3 regions of the Streptomyces sp. ATCC 21386 genome follow, and region 3 is predicted to be linked to each of the others. Evidence: riboswitches for the same ligand, from Rfam matches in the RefSeq annotation. Region 3 holds a riboswitch; each other region holds the start of a gene.
The links. Region 3 has a riboswitch for cobalamin ahead of GWK25_RS13850 ((2Fe-2S) ferredoxin domain-containing protein). Riboswitches for the same ligand answer to the same signal wherever they lie in the genome.

Region 1: linked by a shared signal. The riboswitch ahead of GWK25_RS21645 (energy-coupling factor ABC transporter permease) and the one ahead of GWK25_RS13850 ((2Fe-2S) ferredoxin domain-containing protein) in region 3 are both predicted to bind cobalamin.
Region 2: linked by a shared signal. The riboswitch ahead of GWK25_RS11420 (DUF4430 domain-containing protein) and the one ahead of GWK25_RS13850 ((2Fe-2S) ferredoxin domain-containing protein) in region 3 are both predicted to bind cobalamin.

What each region holds. Positions count from the first base shown of each region.
Region 1 covers NZ_JAAVVL010000001.1:5,074,875-5,080,866, reverse strand. Annotated here, with positions in the region: gene GWK25_RS21665 (endonuclease/exonuclease/phosphatase family protein) at 1-637, opposite strand, end outside; gene GWK25_RS21660 (metalloregulator ArsR/SmtB family transcription factor) at 647-1,006, opposite strand; gene GWK25_RS21655 (MFS transporter) at 1,158-2,486, shown strand; partial or broken gene GWK25_RS21650 (HoxN/HupN/NixA family nickel/cobalt transporter) at 2,531-2,872, opposite strand; cobalamin riboswitch at 2,979-3,184, shown strand; gene GWK25_RS21645 (energy-coupling factor ABC transporter permease) at 3,214-3,933, shown strand; gene GWK25_RS21640 (energy-coupling factor ABC transporter substrate-binding protein) at 3,930-4,451, shown strand; gene cbiQ (cobalt ECF transporter T component CbiQ) at 4,457-5,212, shown strand; gene GWK25_RS21630 (energy-coupling factor ABC transporter ATP-binding protein) at 5,214-5,992, shown strand, end outside.
Region 2 covers NZ_JAAVVL010000001.1:2,596,751-2,602,742, reverse strand. Annotated here, with positions in the region: gene GWK25_RS11430 (hypothetical protein) at 1-1,000, shown strand, start outside; gene GWK25_RS11425 (cobalamin-binding protein) at 1,055-1,984, shown strand; gene GWK25_RS11420 (DUF4430 domain-containing protein) at 1,998-2,486, opposite strand; cobalamin riboswitch at 2,586-2,713, opposite strand; gene GWK25_RS11415 (bifunctional 2-polyprenyl-6-hydroxyphenol methylase/3-demethylubiquinol 3-O-methyltransferase UbiG) at 2,937-3,854, opposite strand; gene GWK25_RS11410 (MFS transporter) at 3,851-5,122, opposite strand; gene GWK25_RS11405 (cupin domain-containing protein) at 5,119-5,992, opposite strand, start outside.
Region 3 covers NZ_JAAVVL010000001.1:3,170,568-3,176,559, reverse strand. Annotated here, with positions in the region: gene GWK25_RS13870 ((2Fe-2S)-binding protein) at 44-760, opposite strand; gene GWK25_RS13865 (ABC transporter ATP-binding protein) at 894-1,700, opposite strand; gene GWK25_RS13860 (FecCD family ABC transporter permease) at 1,760-2,890, opposite strand; gene GWK25_RS13855 (ABC transporter substrate-binding protein) at 2,887-3,882, opposite strand; gene GWK25_RS13850 ((2Fe-2S) ferredoxin domain-containing protein) at 4,071-4,484, opposite strand; cobalamin riboswitch at 4,525-4,717, opposite strand; partial or broken gene GWK25_RS13845 (Fe-Mn family superoxide dismutase) at 4,959-5,233, opposite strand; gene GWK25_RS13840 (ABC transporter ATP-binding protein) at 5,321-5,992, opposite strand, start outside.

The sequences.
Region 1 (5,992 bases), 1.9 Mb from region 3:
ACACCGCGATGTCGCCGTGCGGCGTACGGACGGAGGTCCTGAGGCCGCGGCGCCAGTCCTCCTCGATCCCCTCGGGCTTGATGTCCAGCGAACGGGTCCCGGTGAGCGGATGCCGCGACCAGAGTCCGACGGTGCCGCGGACCGCGTGGTGCGGGTACTCCCGGGCAAGTGTCCTCTCGTAGACCGGCAGCGCCGAGGACACCAGTTCCTCCAGCGCGATGAGGTCGGGCCCGGCATCGGCCAGGGCGCGAGCCGTACCCGCCGGGTCGGTGTTCTCGTCGCTCACGTTGTGCTGGACCACGACGAGGTCCCGCGCCCCGGCCGACGCGGCGGGCAGCAGCAGACCGCCGAAGGTGTACGTCCAGGCCGCCGCCGGAAGCAGGAGCGCCAGCAGCGTGACGGCCGAGCGGTGCAGGAGCCCCACGCCGAGCAGGACCACGACCACCAGGCCGAGCCAGGGCAGGAACGCCTCCAGCAGACTGCCCAGCCGGCCCCCGGAGTTGGGGACCAGGCCGGGAAACAGCAGGAGCCCGGCCGTCAGCCCGGCCGCCACGGCGCCGACCCGTCCGGCACCGGGGCGGTCCGGCCGCACGCGGTCGGGAGACGGCGGAGGGGACGGTGGATGTCCGGCGGTCATGAGCCGATCTCAGTCGTGCGGTGCCTGGCCGCTGACCCGGTGGTCTGCGTGGCTGAGCGCCTCCACGACCAGGCGCTTGAGGTGCCCGTCGGCGAGGCTGTAGTAGATGTGACGGCCTTCGCGGCGGGTGTCCACGAGCCCGGCGAGCCGCAGCTTCGCCAGATGCTGGCTGACGGCCGTGCGGGACGCCTCGCAGCGGTCCGCCAGTGAGCCGACGTCCGACTCGCCCTGCGCGAGCAGCCACAGCAGATGCAGCCGGGTGACGTCGGAGAGCATCGCGAACACTCCGGTCGCCTCGGTGAGCCGTGCGCCGTCGGGGGCGCGCAGATGCGCACCGGACGCAGGTGACACGGCATGGCGTTCAGGCATGCGCCCAGCGTAGGCGCTCCGCCGAGGGTGCGGGGAGGTGGGCTCTGGGGTGCGGGTCCGTGGGTGCTGGTCGCGCATATCCCTGCGCCCCTGCGGGCTCCCCTCCCGCCATCATGTGCATAGGTGCGCACATGATGGTTATCATCTGGTCATGCTTGCCGTACTGCGTCATCGTGCCTATCGGCGGCTCTTCGCCGCCCAGGTCGTGGCCCTGGTGGGGACCGGGCTCGCGACCGTCGCGCTCGGGCTCCTGGCGTACGACCTCGCGGGCGCCGACGCCGGTTCCGTCCTCGGTACGGCACTCGCGATCAAGATGGTGGCGTACGTGGTGATCGCCCCCGTCGTGGGCGCGGTCGCCGACCGGCTGCCGCGCCGGACCCTGATGGTGACGGCGGACCTGGTGCGCGCGGGGATCGCCGTGTCCCTGCCGTTCGTAGGCGAGGTCTGGCAGGTCTACGTCCTGGTGTTCCTCCTGCAGTCCGCGTCGGCCGTGTTCACTCCCACGTTCCAGGCCGTCATCCCCGATGTGCTGCCCGAGGAACGCGACTACACCCGGGCCCTGTCGATGTCCCGGCTCGCCTACGACCTGGAGAGCCTCTTCTCCCCCGCGCTCGCGGCCGCACTGCTGTCCGTGACGACCTACGACGGGCTGTTCACCGGCACGGTCCTCGGGTTCCTCGCCTCGGCCGCGCTGGTCGTCTCCACCGCCCTGCCCGAGCGGGCCGCCGTCACCACCCCGCGCGCGGGCGGCGCGTACGCCAGGGCCACCGCCGGGACGCGCCTCTTCCTCGGCGTCCCCGAGCTGCGGGCCCTGCTCGTCCTGAACCTCGCGGTCGCGGCGGCCGGGGCGATGGTGACGGTGAACTCCGTCGTCTACGTCCGTGATGTGCTCGGCCTGTCCGCGGGCGCCCTGCCACTGGCGCTCGGGGCGTACGGGGCGGGGTCGATGGCCGTGGCGCTGGTGCTGCCCCGGGTGCTGGAGAAGGTCCCGGACCGTGCCGTGATGCTGCCGGGCGCCCTGTCGCTGGCCGGCGTCTTCGCCGGGCTCGGGGCCGTCACCGCCGCACAGGGCGGGAGTTGGCGGCTGCCCGCGCTACTGGCGCTCTGGGCCGCGTTCGGTGCCGCGTGCTCTGCGGTGCTCACTCCGGCCGGGCGTCTCGTCCGCCGCTCGGTGGCGCCCGGGGAGCGTACGGCCGCGTTCGCCGCCCAGTTCTCCCTCTCGCACGGCTGCTGGCTGGTGACGTATCCGCTGGCCGGATGGCTGGGGGCTGCGGCCGGGCTGAACTGGGCGGTGCTCGCCCTGGGCTCGCTCGCGCTGGGCGCGGCGCTGACGGCCGTACGGCTGTGGCCGGCGTCGTCGACGTCCCACGTGCACGCCGGGCTGCCCTCCGGTCACCCCCATCTGGTGGGCGCCCGACACGTCCGGGCCGGGTGGCGGCACAGCCACGGCCATCTCGCGGACGGGCTGCACGCGCACTGACGGGCTGCACGCGTACCAGGGTGTGGGCCGTGGTGCGGCGGCCAGCCGGTCGTCCACTTCTGCTCGATCCGCGCGAACCGCCAGACCAGCAGGGCGACCGCCCAGGTGACGAGGAAGAGGCCGACGACGGCATAGCCGACGGTGTTGAGGTCGAGGCCGGCGACCCGGTACCAGAAGGTGCCGTGCAGAGGGGCCTTCTCGGCGACGAGGCCGAGGAGTTCGACCGAGCCGATGACGAGGGCGACGGCCACGGACAGGCCCGTGACGGTGAGGCTGTAGTAGACCTTGCGGACCGGTTGGGAGAACGCCCAGCCGTAGGCGAAGTTCATGAACGAGCCGTCCACGGTGTCGAGGAGCGACGTCCCGGCCGCGAACAGGACGGGCAGGGCCGTCGGTCAGGCCGCGAGCTCCCACCGACGCGCGAGGCGTGCGCCGGAGCGTGCGCCCGGGTGTGAGCTGTCGCACGGCGCCCGCGCACCCCTCGCCTCCGCTTGTCAGCGTCCTTGTCGGGGCACTACTGTCACCACGCCTTGGTGAACGGGAAATCCGGTGTGATGCCGGTGCGGCCCTCGCCACTGTGATCGGGAAGTCCGGCTCCGGTCCTCACGGACAGCCACTGGGTCTTCGGACCCGGGAAGGCGGAGCACGGGCGGTGTCACCCGTAAGCCAGGAGACCGGCCAAGGCGCGTCAACCATCCACGAGGTGCTGGAGAGGGTCTGCTGAGCCATGCACATAGCCGAGGGTTTCCTTCCTCCGGCGCACGCGATCGCCTGGGGCGTCGCGTCCGCGCCGTTCGTCGTCCACGGAGTACGGGCACTCACCCGTGAGGTCAGGGAGCACCCCGAGAGCACGCTGCTGCTCGGTGCCTCGGGTGCCTTCACCTTCGTCCTGTCCGCGCTGAAGCTGCCGTCGGTCACCGGGAGTTGCTCCCACCCCACCGGCACCGGTCTCGGCGCCATCCTGTTCCGGCCGCCGATCATGGCGGTCCTCGGCACCATCACCCTGCTCTTCCAGGCCCTGTTGCTCGCCCACGGGGGTCTGACCACGCTCGGTGCCAACGTCTTCTCCATGGCGATCGCCGGCCCCTGGGCGGGGTACGGCGTCTACCGGCTGCTGCGACGCTTCGGCGTGCCGCTGATGGTGACGGTGTTCTTCGGCGCGTTCGTCGCCGACCTGGTCACCTACTGCGCCACCAGCCTGCAGTTGGCGCTCGCCTTCCCCGACCCGAGCAGCGGCTTCCTGGGCGCGCTCGGCAAGTTCGGCTCCATCTTCGCGGTCACCCAGATCCCGCTCGCGGTCAGCGAGGGTCTGCTCACCGTGCTGGTGATGCGCCTGCTGGTGCAGTCGAGCAAGGGCGAACTCACCCGGCTCGGTGTGCTCCTGACCGACCGGCGGAGCCGCGCCGGTGCCGGGACGGAGAACGAGACCGAGGCGGTGGCCCGATGAGCCGGAACACGAAGATCAACGTACTGCTGCTGCTCGTCGTGGCGGCGCTCGCGGTCCTGCCGCTGGCCCTCGGCCTCGGCGACCACAAGGAGCAGCCGTTCTCGGGCGCCGACGGCGAGGCGGAGACGGCGATCACCGAGATCGAGCCGGACTACGAGCCGTGGTTCTCCCCTCTCTACGAACCGCCTTCCGGCGAGATCGAGTCGGCGCTCTTCTCCCTCCAGGCCGCCCTCGGCGCGGGCGTCCTCGCCTACTACTTCGGCGTCCGGCGGGGCCGGCGCCAGGGCGAGGCCCGGGCGCGGGCCCTGCTGGACGCGGCCGGGGAGGCCGACAAGGCTGCGCAGAAGCCGGTGGACGCGACCGTAGCGGCCCCGACCGCGAGCGCGTCCGGCCCGGCGGCGCATGTGCCGGCGGCCGCGGTGGCGAAGGGCGCGTCGGGGGCGTCCGGCGCCTCCGACCCGACCGGCGACGCAGGCTCCTCCAGCCGCTCCGGGGCCGACCCGGCCGGGCGGGGCTGACCCGGGTGCTGCCGATCGACGCGGCGGCGCACAGCAGTCGCTGGCGCCGCCGTCATCCCGTGGACAAGGCCGTCCTCGGGCTCGGCCTCACCGTGCTCGCGATCTCCCTGCCGCCCTGGCCGGGCGCGGCCCTGGTGCTGCTGACCTCGCTCGTCGTGCTGCTGGGCCCCGCGGGCGTGCCCGGCCGTCGGCTGTGGCGGGCCTACCGGGTGCCGCTGGGCTTCTGCGTGACCGGCGCGCTGCCGCTGCTCGTCCAGGTGGGCGGGCCGGACGGGTTCGTCACCCCGGCCGACGGCGGAGCGGTCCGCGCCGGGGAGTTGCTGCTGCGTACCTCGGCCGCCTCCCTCGGCGTCCTCCTGTTCGCCTTCACCACCCCGATGTCGGACCTGCTGCCCCGGCTGGTCCGGGCCGGGGTGCCCGCGCCGGTCGTGGACGTGGCGCTGGTGACGTACCGGATGAGCTTCCTCCTCCTGGACTCGGTGCGCCGGATCCGGGAGGCGCAGGCGGCGCGGCTGGGGCACACCACCCGGGCCGCCACCTGGCGTTCCCTGGCCGGGCTCGGCGCCACCGCGTTCGTCCGGGCCTTCGACCGGGCGGCGCGGTTGCAGACCGGGCTCGCCGGGCGCGGGTACGACGGCACCCTGCGCGTCCTGGTGCCCGAGGCCCGGGTGTCCGTGCGATTCACCATGGCCAGTGCCGCGCTGCTGGCGGCCGTGGCCGCCCTCACCCTCGTACTGGATTCGTCCTGGAAAGGCCGCTGACATGAGCGAGCCCGTACTCGTCGCCCTGCGGGGCGCGTCGTTCGCGTACGAGGACGGACCGCCCGTGCTCAGCGAACTCGACTTCGAGGTGCGCGCGGGGCGCGCGCTCGCCCTGCTGGGCCGCAACGGCAGCGGCAAGACGACGCTGATGCGCCTGCTCAGCGGCGGACTGCGGCCCCACTCGGGCGAGTTGACGGTCGAAGGCCGGCCGGTGTCGTACGACCGCAAGGGCCTCACCCGGCTGCGGACGACGGTCCAGCTGGTCGTCCAGGACCCGGACGACCAGCTCTTCGCGGCCTCCGTCGCGCAGGACGTGTCGTTCGGACCGCTGAACCTAGGGCTGCCCGACGCGCAGGTGAGGGCCCGGGTGGACGAGGCACTCGGCGCGCTCGGTATCGCCGCCCTCGCCGACCGGCCGACCCATCTGCTCTCCTACGGCCAGCGCAAGCGGACCGCCATCGCCGGGGCGGTCGCGATGCGGCCCCGGGTCCTGATCCTCGACGAGCCGACCGCCGGGCTCGACCCGGACGGACAGGAGCGGCTCCTCGCCACCCTGGACGAGCTGCGCCGGTCCGGCACCACCGTCGTGATGGCCACCCATGACGTCGACCTCGCGCTGCGCTGGGCCGACGACGCGGCGCTGCTCACCCCCTCCGGCGCGCGCACGGGCCCGGTGGCCGAGATGCTCGCCCGTACGGATCTCCTCCAGCAGGCGGGACTTCGGCTCCCCTGGGGTGTCGTGGTGGCCCGACTCCTGCGCGAGCAGGGGCTGTTGGCGGA
Region 2 (5,992 bases), 570 kb from region 3:
GATCGCCGACATCTACCGCTACTGGCAGACCGCCGAGCCCGGCTATTTCGGCCCGTCGGCGAACTTCAACGCCACCGTCTTCGCCGCGCTCGCGCTGAACGGCGCGAAGACGACGACGGGCCAGGTCCGCGTCCCCCAGGCCCTGCGCGAGGCGATCACCACCCGGTTGCGCGCCAACCAGCACAACGACGGCGGCTGGAACTACAGCAAGGCCGAGGGCAACGCCGCTCAGCTCGCCGCCGCGAGCGACATCGACATGACCGGCGCGGCCATGGCCTCCCTGTGCGCCTCCGGCGTGCCGAACACCGACACGGACATCGCGCAGGCCAAGGCGTTCCTCAAGAGCAAGCTGATCGCCAACAGCGGTGCCTTCAAGGCCCTGTTCGGCGTCAACACCGACTCCAACGGCTGGGCGGTGTCCGGCCTGAACGCCTGCGGCATCAACCCGCAGACCGGCGACTTCCTCACCTCCCAGGGCAAGACGCCGGTCGACTTCCTGATCGCGCAGCAATTCAACCCCGGCGGCGGCTTCAAGTACCTGCCCAGCGACACCGGCCCGTCCGCGTACGCCTCCATCGACGGCCTACGGGCGGTGGCCGGCGGCGGCTTCACCTCCGCACCGCCCGTCCCGGCCACCGCCGGCGCGCCGCAGTGGGTGGGCGAGAACTCCTTCACGTCCGGTACGGCGACGAAGCTGGCACTGACCGTGGACGACGGTGCCGGCAACCTCAAGGTCTGCTCCGTCGCCCTCACCCCGACGGGCTCGACGACCACGCTGGGCGCTGTCCTCGACGCGGCCGTCACCTCGGCCACCCCCTCGGGCTGCGTGACCGCCGTGACCCCGGCATCCGGCACCGGCGCCGTCACCTCTGTGAACGGCAAGGCCAACAGCGGCGCGAACACCTGGAAGGTCAGCGTCGACGGCTCGTCGTTCGTCTCCGCCGCACGGGAGTACGCCGTGGGGGTCGGCGACACGATCGCCGTACGCTGGGGCTCCTGACCAGGGACCGGCCGGGCGGCGCCCGCAGAGACGAACGCGCCCTAGAGTCACGCCATGCGCATCGTCTCGCTCCTGCCGGCCGCCACCGACATCGTCGCCGAACTCGGGCTGTCCTCGTGGTTGGCCGGCCGCACGCACGAGTGCGACTGGCCACCGCGGGACGTGGCCTCCGTGCCCGTGGTGACAGGCGCCGATCTGGACCAGAACGCCCTCGGCAGCCGGGAGATCTCGGACGCCGTCGGCGGGGCCGCGCACTCCGGGTCATCGCTCTACACCCTGGACACCGAGGCCCTCGCGGCTCTGCGGCCCGACGTGGTGCTCACCCAGGACCTGTGCGACGTGTGCGCCGTGTCGTACGAGAAGGTCAGCAGCACCGTGCGGTTGCTGGACGCGGACACCCGCGTCCTCAGCCTGGAACCGCGCACCCTCGACGACGTGCTCGACTGCCTGGTCACCGTGGGCGGGGTGCTGGGCGTTCGCGAACGCTCCGAGCGACGCCGGGCCGAGCTGCTGGCCCGGCTGACGCACGTCCGCGCGGTGGTCGCGGGCCGCGCCCGGCCCCGGGTGGTGGCGATCGAGTGGCTGGACCCGCTGTGGCCCGCCGGGCACTGGGTCCCCGAGCAGATCACCGCCGCCGGCGGCGAGCCGCTGCTCGCCGCACCGGGCGAGCACACCCGACCGATGACCTGGGACGCGGTACGTGCCGCACGACCGGACGTGGTGCTGGTCCTGCCGTGCGGCTTCCCACCGGAGCGCACGCTGCGCGAGGCGCACCTGCTCACCGGACTGCCGGGCTGGTCCGACCTGCCGGCCGTGCGGTCCGGGCGGGTCTGGGTTCTGGACGGCCCGTCCTATTTCAACAGGCCCGGCCCCCGCGTGGTGCGCGGGACGGAGGTCCTGGCCCGCGTACTGCACGACGTGCGGGCCGGGGCCGAGCTCACCGCCGACGAGGCACAGCCGTTCCCCGGCCCGCCCAGCCGATGAGCGGAGAACGGGCTCAGAAGGCCGTCCAGGTGAAGGCGACCTCGTCGCCGGCGTTCAGCTTGAACTGACAGCCTCCCACCGGCGTGGACGTCCCGTTGACAGAGATGTTCCAGTAGGCGACACCCCCGCCGCTGACGCCCTTGACCGTTTCGACCAGAAAGTCGTCGAACGACGCGTACCAGGTGCCGTCCCATGTGAAGCCCCGCTTGCGGGCGGCGTCGTCGAGCGCGGCCGTGGGTGTGGGGACGGCCGTGGGATGGGCGCCGCCGTTGGTGCCGTCACATGTGTGCGTCCCTCCGCTCGCGGTGGTGACGTCGTGGCCCCGGGTCTTGATCTTCCCCTTGAAGAGGAGCCCGTCCGGGCCCTGGACAGCGAGACTCACCTTGACCGGAACGTTCGTGTCCACGGCACTCCGCGCGTGGGCGGCGGCCGGAGCGGAGGCGAGAACGAGACCGAGGGCGGTCGCGGCCATCAGGTGGCGGAGTACGGGGTTACGGTCCATGGCGGAGCCTTCCTGGTGCGGGCGGGCCCGCAGCCCGTCACCGAGCGAACGAGACGGCCCGCCTGGCTCTCGGCTTCGCGCTGCGGTCCATGACAGTGGAAGCGGTACAGGGCACGCGCCGGGTCACCCGACTCGCGGCCCCACGGGCCGCACACGGTTGCAGGTCAGCGCCGGATTCGCACCGGCTTCCCCCAGTCACGCGCGTATGCGGTTGTCGTACCTACGCTGTGACACCCCTCCGCACCCGACGCCGGCCGCTGCCGCCGCCTCCGGGCACCGAAGTCCCCGCATCCTAAGGCCCGTTGGGGCCCACCCGACAGCCCTACCAGGCCACGCCCCACCTCGGGCACTCCTCTACGAACCGGCTCCCGGTATGCCGTACGACGACTTCGTCGGCCACCAGGCTCTCCGACAAGTCCCCGCGCCACGCCTTCGTCGATTTGCTGGGCTTCACCGCCTGAGAGCACCGCCCGTCCGTCCGGAGGCCAGCACCAGGATCTCCGCGTCGACCCGTCCCAGCGCGTCGTCACGGGGCACCACCGGGATGCTCTCGCACACCTCGAAGCCGGCCTCGCGAAGGTGCGGCGCGAGTGAAGCGCGGGTCCACAGGCGTTCGCGGACGGCGGCGAGATGGGCCACGGGTTCTCCCTCGCCGTCTCGGGTGGCGTCCGGGAGGAAGAGGGTGCGGGAGAAGTGGGGGCCGTCGGGGTCGTGGCGCATGGCGGCGAAGAGGAGGTGACGTGTGCCGTGGTCGTCGGTGAAGTCGGTGGCCAGGACGCCGTTGCGGCGGGCGTAGGTGGCGAGGGCGGGCTCGGTGAGGACGGGGAGGCAGAGCACGCCGTCGGGAGCCAGGAGGCTGCGGACACGGGTGAGGAAGGCGGTGAGCGTGCGGGCGTCGGCGAACATGTTCACCGCCGTGTCGCCGAGCGTGGCCGTGGTGTAGCCCGTGCCGAGGTCGGTCGCCGGGTCGAGGACGTCGCCGTGTACGACCCGGATGCCCTGGGCCAGATCGGGGTGTTGGATCAGGTGGGCGCGCAGACGGGTGGTGGCGGCGCGGGAGATGTCCACGGCCGTGGTGGGGAGGTCTTCTGCGGCCAGGGCCAGGGCTACGCGGCCTCGGCCGCAGCCGATGTCGAGGACACGTCCGCCTCGCTTGCGTGCGATGGCCGTGAAGTGGTCGGTGTCCCAGGTCTTCGTGGTGGTCTGCTGGTGGAGGTAGGGCTCGAAGGGGTCCTCGTAGATGTCGGTGATGTGCAGCGCGGGCAGGCGGTCCAGGAGGTGACGGAAGGGAGGGAGGCAGATCCGTCGTACTCGGCCGACGCTGTCGTCAGATCCGCTGGTATCGCTCGTCTCGCTGGTGTCGCTCACTGGGGTTCGGCCACCTTGTGCTCGTCCTTGTTCTCGTCGTTCCCGGGAGTACGGGCCGTTTCGTCGCCCGTGCGGTCGCGGCTGAGCACCGCGTAGGCCAGCGCCACGACGGTCAGGGCGATGCCGGCCATCCACAGAGGTGCGCGCAGGCCGAACGTGTCGGCGACCACACCGCCGGTCAGGGCGCCGAGCGGTACGGCGGCCATGGAGAAGGTGCGGTTGGCGCTGTTGACGCGGCCCAGGAGTTCGGTGGGGACGAGTCGTTGGCGCAGGGTGACGGCCAGGACGTTCCAAACGGCGAAAGCGGCTCCGGTACCGCCCCAGGCGAGGGCGGCCAGGGCCGGGTGCGGGTAGGCCGCGAGGGCGAGGTCGAGCACGGCGGTGACCGCGATCGCGGTGATCTGCAGGGCCCGACGGTCGAAGCGGCGTACGAGGGCGGGGGTGGCGAGGGAACCGGCCACGCCGCCGATCGCGCCGACGGCGAGCATGACGCCGTAGCCGGACTCAGAGACACCCATGGGGCCGCGGGCGAGCAGCACCAGGGTGGCTTCCCAGGCCATGGTGAAGAAGGTCAGGGCCGCGCCGGTGAGGACGATGGTGCGGATGAAACGGGCCCGCCACAGCCAGCGCATGCCCGCCGCCGCGTCGGAGACGACGGTGCGGACGATCGGCCCGTGTGGTCTGGCGGGTGGGGCCGGGGTGCGGATGCGGGTGAGCAGGAGGACGCCGACGAGCATCGCGGCGGCGTTCAGGCCGAAGGGCAGGGCGGGTGAGACGGCGAAGAGGAGGCCACCGAGGGCCGGGCCGGCGAGGTCCTGGCCGACGCGTTCGGCGGTGACCAGTGCGCTGTTGGCCTGTTCCAGCTTCTCGTCGGCGACGACGCGGGGCACGAGGGTCTGCGCGGCGTTGTCGTAGGCGGCCTCGCCGATGCCCAGCAGGAACGCCGTCGCGTAGAGCAACGGCATGGACCGTACGTCGGCCAGCAGGGCCAGGGCCAGGAGGGCGAGGAGGACGGTGCGGGCGGTGTTCGCCCAGGCCATGAAGGTCTCGGGCCTGCTGCGGTCGACGAGCGAGCCGATCGGCAGGCCGAAGAGGAACCAGGGCAGGAAGATGCAGGCCGTCAGGGCGCTGACGGCGAAGGGGTCTCGGGTGGTGGCCGCGGCGAGCAGCGGCAGGGCGACGACGCGGACGCCGTCGCCGAGGTTGGAGAGGGTGGCGGCGGCGAGGAGCCGCGTGAAGCGGGTGTCGCGGCCGGCGGCGGACGTCACTGGGGCGGCTCCGTGGGGCGGGCACCTGCGGCCAGGGCTGCGGCGAGGCGTCCTCGGGGTGCCTGGGCGGGGAGCGCTGCGTGGCGGTCGATGATGCGGTGGGCCAAGTCGTCGGTGTCGACGGTGTCGAGGAAGGCGCGCAGTGCGGTGAGGCGGTCCTTGGCCTGTGCGGCGACGGTGTCGGGGGTGTCGGCGAACCGCCAGGGGAACGTCTCGCGCAGGGCGGGGTCGGATGCGGCTGCCTGGTCGACGAGGTCGTGCAGGATGTCGGCCCACATGGGTGGGGTGTCGCCGCTGAAGGTGATGTGGACGGACTCGCTGTCGGTGGTCCAGGCGTCGTGGACCACTCCGCGCGGGATGTAGAGGGAGTCGCCGGGGTGCAGGTCGAGTTCGGCGATCACGGGGGTGTCGTAGCGCTCCCCCGGTGCGGGCATCGTGCGCGGCCACTGGGTCGGGGGAGCTTGGAGGCGCCAGTGTTTGACACCGTGGACCTGGCGGACGAGGACGGACATGGGGTCGTAGTGCGGTCCTGCGCCGCGTGAGTGGGCGGGGGTGAGGTAGGCGCCGGCGGAGGCGGGAAAGCCCAGCTCCGCTGACAACTGCTCGCAGAAGTCGGCCACTTCGGGGCAGTAGCGCACCAGGCCGCGCAGGACGACAGTGGCGCCGCGTTCCATCTCGCGCAGGACGGCGTGCGGGTCGGCGACGCCGTCGGCCTGGCCCGCGCCGGTTCCGGTGCGGTGGGTGAAGCGGGCGGCGGGGACGTAGGCGCCGTCGCGCAGGAGCCGGAGGTAGGGGATGCGCAGACCGCGGTGGACGACGAGGTCCTCGGCGAGGCTCAGCCCGAAGACGTCGTCGAAGTCGCCCAGGTCG
Region 3 (5,992 bases):
AATCGAATTCTCAATACCCGTTTCCGGTCGGGATCCGAGGAATTCATCCGGCCAGCGAGCAGTCTTCGCACTTCACTCCCGAAGGCACCCGGTAATACAGACAACAACTACGCCTGCGGAAGCCGAGATCGGGTCCGATGACTTTGCCGGTACCGGCCAGCCGGCCGGTGTTGAGCAGGCCGGCGACGAGATCGGCGAGGGGGTCACGCAGATCCGCTCTGGCCGCCAGGACGGCGCGGGCCGCCTCGACGAGCGCCGAGGCCGCGTTCCCGGCGAGCAGTCCGGGGGCCACCTTGACGCGCAGTCCGGCGGCCAGCGCATCCAGATGCCGGGTCATGACCATCTCGTACAGCAGGTCCGTGAGCTGCGGAATCTCGGGCGCGTACCAGCCGTCGGGGACTGCGGGCAGGCGCAGTGCGGGGCCGTCGTCCGCGCGGAACAGTCGGGTCAGGTCGGGGACGATACCGTGTACGACGGTGCAGGCCAGCACTGGTGACCACAGGCGCGCGGCGTGTCCGAGCTGCACGATGGAGGCGCCGATGCGCAGTTCACGGGTGGCGTAGCGGTCGGCGGTCGCCGTGACCAGGTCGGCGAAGCCGCGGGCGTACGCCTCCTCGACGGGGTGCCATCCGGCGTCCGGGCCGCCGAGCTCGATCGAGAAGAAGGAACCGAGGGACGCGATGTCCTTGAGGGCTTCGGCGACTGCGGGCGCGGGTGCCTGCCGCAGAGCATTCACATCGACTCCGGTATGTATGGTCATGAGCCGAATTCGGGTCGTTCCGATTCGAATTCGGGTGTGCCGAATTCAGGCTCCGAGCATGGCGAGCATGGCGAGGAAATCTCCTCGGCATTTCATGCAACACGCGGCGCATCAGGCCGTCGTCAAGGAATCATCACCTCTTTCCGCAGCGATCGGCACCGGAAAGCAGCGTGATGTGCGGTACGCCGGTGCGGGGGTGCTTGGTCACCTCGGCGTCGACGCGGTAGACGTCGGCCAGCAGTTCGGTGGTGAGGACCTCGGCGGGGGGCCCGGTGGTCACGACTCGGCCGCCGTCCATCACGCAGATCCGGTCGCAGAACGCGGCGGCCAGGTTGAGGTCGTGGAGGGCGACGAGGGCCGTCACGCCGAGCCGGCGGACGAGGCGCAGGGTGTCGAGCTGGTGGCGCAGGTCGAGGTGGTTGGTCGGCTCGTCCAGCACCATGGTGCCCGCCCGCTGGGCGAGGGCCCGGGCGATCAGCACGCGCTGTTTCTCACCGCCCGACAGCCGGGTGAAGGGGGCCTGTGCGAGGCCGGCCGCGCCGAGTTCGTCGAGCGCGGCCATGATGATGGCGCGGTCGTCGGCGTCGTCCCCGTCGAAGGGCCGCTTGTGCGGGGTGCGGCCCATGGCCACCACGTCGTGGACCGAGAGCTCGAAGTCGGCGGCCGACTCCTGCAGAACGGCGGCGAGTCGGCGCGCCAGACTCTTGCCGGACATCCGGCGGACGTCCTGGTCGTCGAGCAGCACCCGCCCCGAGGTGGGGCGCAGGGCTCGGTAGACCGTGCGCAACAGGGTGGACTTGCCCGCGCCGTTGGGGCCGACGAGCCCCACCACCTCGCCGGGAGCCACCCGCAGGGACGCCCGGTCCACCAGCGCCCGCCCCTCCACAACGACCGAGACGTCCTCCACGGCAAGGGTGCCGGGTGCGGCCGTGGCCGTCATCGCGCCGGTCGCTGTCGGTGTCTTCCTCGTCATGCTGTCCTGCGTCACGCTGTCGTGCGTCATGCTGTCCTCCGTCGCATCAGCCACAGGAAGAAGGGGCCGCCGACCAGGGCGGTGAGGATGCCCACGGGGATCTCCTCCGGGCTCATGACGGTGCGTGCGGCCAGGTCGGCGGCGATGAGGAAGGCCGCGCCGAGCAGCGCGGCGGCGGGCAGCGCGCGGCGGTGGTCGGCGCCGACGAGCAGCCGTACGACATGCGGCATGATCAGGCCGACGAAGCCGATCTGGCCGCTGACCGCGACGATCGTGCCGATCATCAACGCGACCAGCGTGAACATCGCGGCACGGAAACGGTGTACGTCCAGACCGAGCGCGACGGCGGCCTCCTCCCCCGCCAGGAGCAGGTTGAGGGACCGGCAGACACCGAGCAGGACGGCCGTGCCGAGCAGGACGGCGCCGACGGGGATCCACACCACCGTCCAGGTCGTGCCGCCCAGCCCGCCGAGCATCCAGCGCAGCGCCGACTGCGTCTTGTGCGGGTCGTCGGAGGTGACGACCAGGAAGCTGGCGAGCGCCGACAGCACCTCGGCCATCGCCACGCCCGCCAGCACCAGCCGTACGGTGGTCATCCGCCCGCCGGACCGGGCCAGGAAGTAGACGGCGACGAGCGCGGCGAGAGCGCCGAGGAACGCCGCCACCGGCAGGGAGAACACCCCGAACAGGGTGAGGCCGAAGACGACGACCAGCACCGCGCCGACCGTGGCACCCGAGGAGACCCCGAGCAGCATCGGGTCCGCGAGCGGGTTGCGCACCAGAGCCTGCAGGGCCATCCCGCACACGGCGAGGCCCGCGCCCACGACACCGGCCAGCAGCACGCGCGGCAGCCGTACGTCGATGACGATCGTCTCGCGGACAGGAGTCCAGGTCGGGTCGGCCAGCGCCGGATGCACGCGGTGCAGCAGGATGCCCCACACCTGGTCGGCCGGGACGCCGATGGATCCGACGGCGATCCCGAACGTGGCCGAGACCAGGACGAGCGCGCCGAGCAGCAGGAGCACGAGCGGGTAGGGAATCCGCTTGCGGCCCGGGACTGTGACATCACCGCCGACCGCTCTCCGGAAGCTCGCCTCCGGTCCGGCGCCCGCGTCCTTCTCCTCGGTCACGCCCGCCGCGTCGGTCGCGCCGCTCACTTGAAGCGATCCGGGTGGATCTGGCGGGCCAGGGACTCCACGGCGGCCGGCACCCGGACGCCCAGCACCGTGGACGACAGGGGCAGCACGGCGAACCGCTTGTTCCTGATGGCGGGTACGTCCTTGAGCGCCGGGTTCGACAGCAGGAACTTCTTCTTGTCCTCGACCGACTGGTCGCCGTAGTCGTAGATGACGATGACCTCGGGCGCCCGCTCGGCCACCTGCTCGAACGACACGTCGCCGAACGCCTTGTCCACGTCGGCGAAGAGGTTCACCGCGCCCGCCTGCTTGATCATCTCGTTGCCGATGCCCGCCCCGCCGGCGGTGAAGGCCGTCTTGTCTCCGCTGTCGTAGACGAAGAGCTTGACCGGCGTGACTCCGGCGAGCTTGCTCTCGACCGTGTCGAGGGTGGCGTGGAGCTTCTTCAGCTCCTTGTCGGCTCGTTCCGGCACCCCGAAGATCTTGGCCACGTTGCGGATCTCCTGGTCCATCGTGGCCATCGTCACGGGCCCGGACGGGCACTCCTCGATGTTCAGGTAGGAGTTGATCCCGGCCTTGGACAGGGCATCGCGGCTGCGGCCCTCCTTCTCGTCGAAGGTGCTGGCGAAACCGCCGTAGGCGAAGTCGGGTTCGGCGGACAACAGCGCTTCGAAGGACGGGTACTCCTTCGCGATGACCTTGATGCCGTCGTACGCGTCCTGGTACTCGGGGAGGATCTTGTCGTCGAGGTAGGCCGTGCCCACCAACGACTTCCCCAGGCCCAGCGCCAGCATGACCTCGGTCGCGTGCTGGTTCAGCGACACCGCGCGCTGCGGAGGACGCTGATAGGTCGTCTTCACACCGCAGTTGGAGAGGGTGACGGGGAAGCCGTCGACGGCGGGGCCGGCGGCCTGGGCGGCGTCGTCCCGGGTGGCGCTCCCGCCACAGCCGGATATCAGCAGGGCCGCGGCGGCGATCGCCGACAGCAGGGACATCGGGCGCTTGCCCATCATGGGGTGGGTCCTCTCACCGCGGGGTGGAACGGGAACGGTCCGGACCAGGTGGTGGTCCGGAGGGCGGCCGGGTACGACGGCCGGCCGGAGTGGCTGAGTTCGATCGCGTCGGGTCGATCGGGCAGGTCAGGTCGGGTCGGGAGTCGTCGAGTCAGTCGCGGCGCGTCAGTCGCGGCGCGTCAGTCGCGTCACGTCAGCTGTCGAGCCGCCTCGGCAGCCGATGACACGGAGTTCCCGGCCCGGGCGCGCCGGGGCGGGGTGAAGACGTAGAGGTCCAGGATGTCCGGCAGTTCCGCGATGCCCGGTCCGCCCGCCCGTACCCAGGCGGCGATGTCCTCGGTCGCGTCGGAATCGTTGACGAGGCCGAACCAGACCGGACGGCCACCGGCGGCGCGCCCCTCCGACGAGGGCTGCACGACGATCACATTCGCCTGCTCGCACACGTCGAGACACTCGGTGATCCGGACCGGGGCGTCCTCGGCCAGACGCGCGGTCTGCTCACCGTGGTCCACACCGGTCACCTTCGGACTGCCGCAGCAGCAGTCCCGGCACACCACGACCCGGCACGGCACCGAGCCGTCCCGCGATACGTCCGTGGGCATCCCGACACACCAGCCTCCCCGGGGAAATCCGCCCCAGTCACATCGAGGAGGCGACCGCGTGAGTCTCCTGGCTCTCGGGTCAGTGCTCGTCCCGGCCTTCCCACCCGCGTCCGGGCAGTGGTCTGTTCGGGATCCGCTCGCCGATCACAGTGGCGGTACCGCGCCGGATTCACACCGGCTTCCTCGTTCCGCCGTCGCCTTTGTCGCGGGCCATCATGACAGAAGGACACGTCATCTCATACGTCCGCGGCGCGATGCGCCGTGGTGAGGCGCAGCACACGACCCGCGCACGAAAGCATCGCGCGCCTCCCCCTATGTCCGGGAACCGGGACAACCCAAGGGCTCCCCGGAGTCACGTCCTCGCGGAAGCCCTTCGTCATACCGCGTGCAAGTGAAGGTCGAGAAGACGATCACGAGCAGGACAGCCGCGCCGTCGCCGCTACGGCATCACCACGCTCACGGCGCGGACAGCAGGCCCTGGTGGTCGTGGACCTGCTCGACGATCAGCCAGCTGCTCAGCGGCTCGTACGCCAGCACGCCAGCACGTCCCAGCCTGAACCCTGCGTCGTGGCCCACGCCTTGGACAGCTGCGCCTTGAAGTCGGCGAAGGACCCGAAGGACTCGGCGATGGCGTCCGCCGACTCGCCCACGCCGTCCTTCTCCAGCGGCTCGCCCCCGCCCTCACCGGTCGTGTTGTGCCAGTAGATGCTGTGCAGGATGCGGCCGGAGAGGTGGAAGGCCAGGTTCTTGCGGCTGGCTCACCAGAACACCGAAAGCGGTGTGGGAGTGCCCAGTCGTCTGCCGAAACGGTGCACTCTCCTCATCCGGCTACGACATCACCGGTCGGCAGCTGACAAGCCCTCTTGGGGATCGAGTTGCCTCACTTGTGCAGCAGTCGTTCCCGTGGCGGTGGCGGCCAGGTAGGTGATGCGGAGGGTGCCGGTGGTGTGTTCGCGGTCGACGAGGACGTCGACGCCGTAGACCGACTGGATCAGGTCCCGGGTCAGCACGGCCTCCGGAGCGCCCGCCGCGGCGACCTCACCGTGGTCGAGGACGACGATGTGGTCGCAGTAACGGGCGGCGAGGTTGAGGTCGTGCAGGGCCACGACGCAGGTGACCTCCAGTGAGGTCAGCAGGTCGAGGAGCTCGAGCTGGTGGCGTATGTCGAGGTGGTTGGTGGGTTCGTCGAGCAGGATCTCCTGCGGTTCCTGGGCGAGAGCGCGGGCGAGTTGGGCGCGCTGCTTCTCCCCTCCGGAGAGGGTGTGCCAGCTCTGGTACTGCTTGCCGGTGATGTCGGTCCGTTCCAGCGCCGCGTCGACGATCCGCCGGTCTTGCTCGGTCAGTGCGTCGAAGCGGCCGCGGAACGGTGTGCGGCCGAGTTCCACGACCTGGCGGACGTTGACGTGGTTGTGGGCGGACACGTCCTGTTCGACGACGGCGAGCCGGCGGGCCCGCACCCGGCGGCTGAGGTCGTGCAGGCTGGTGTCGTCGAAGTGGATGGTTCCGGT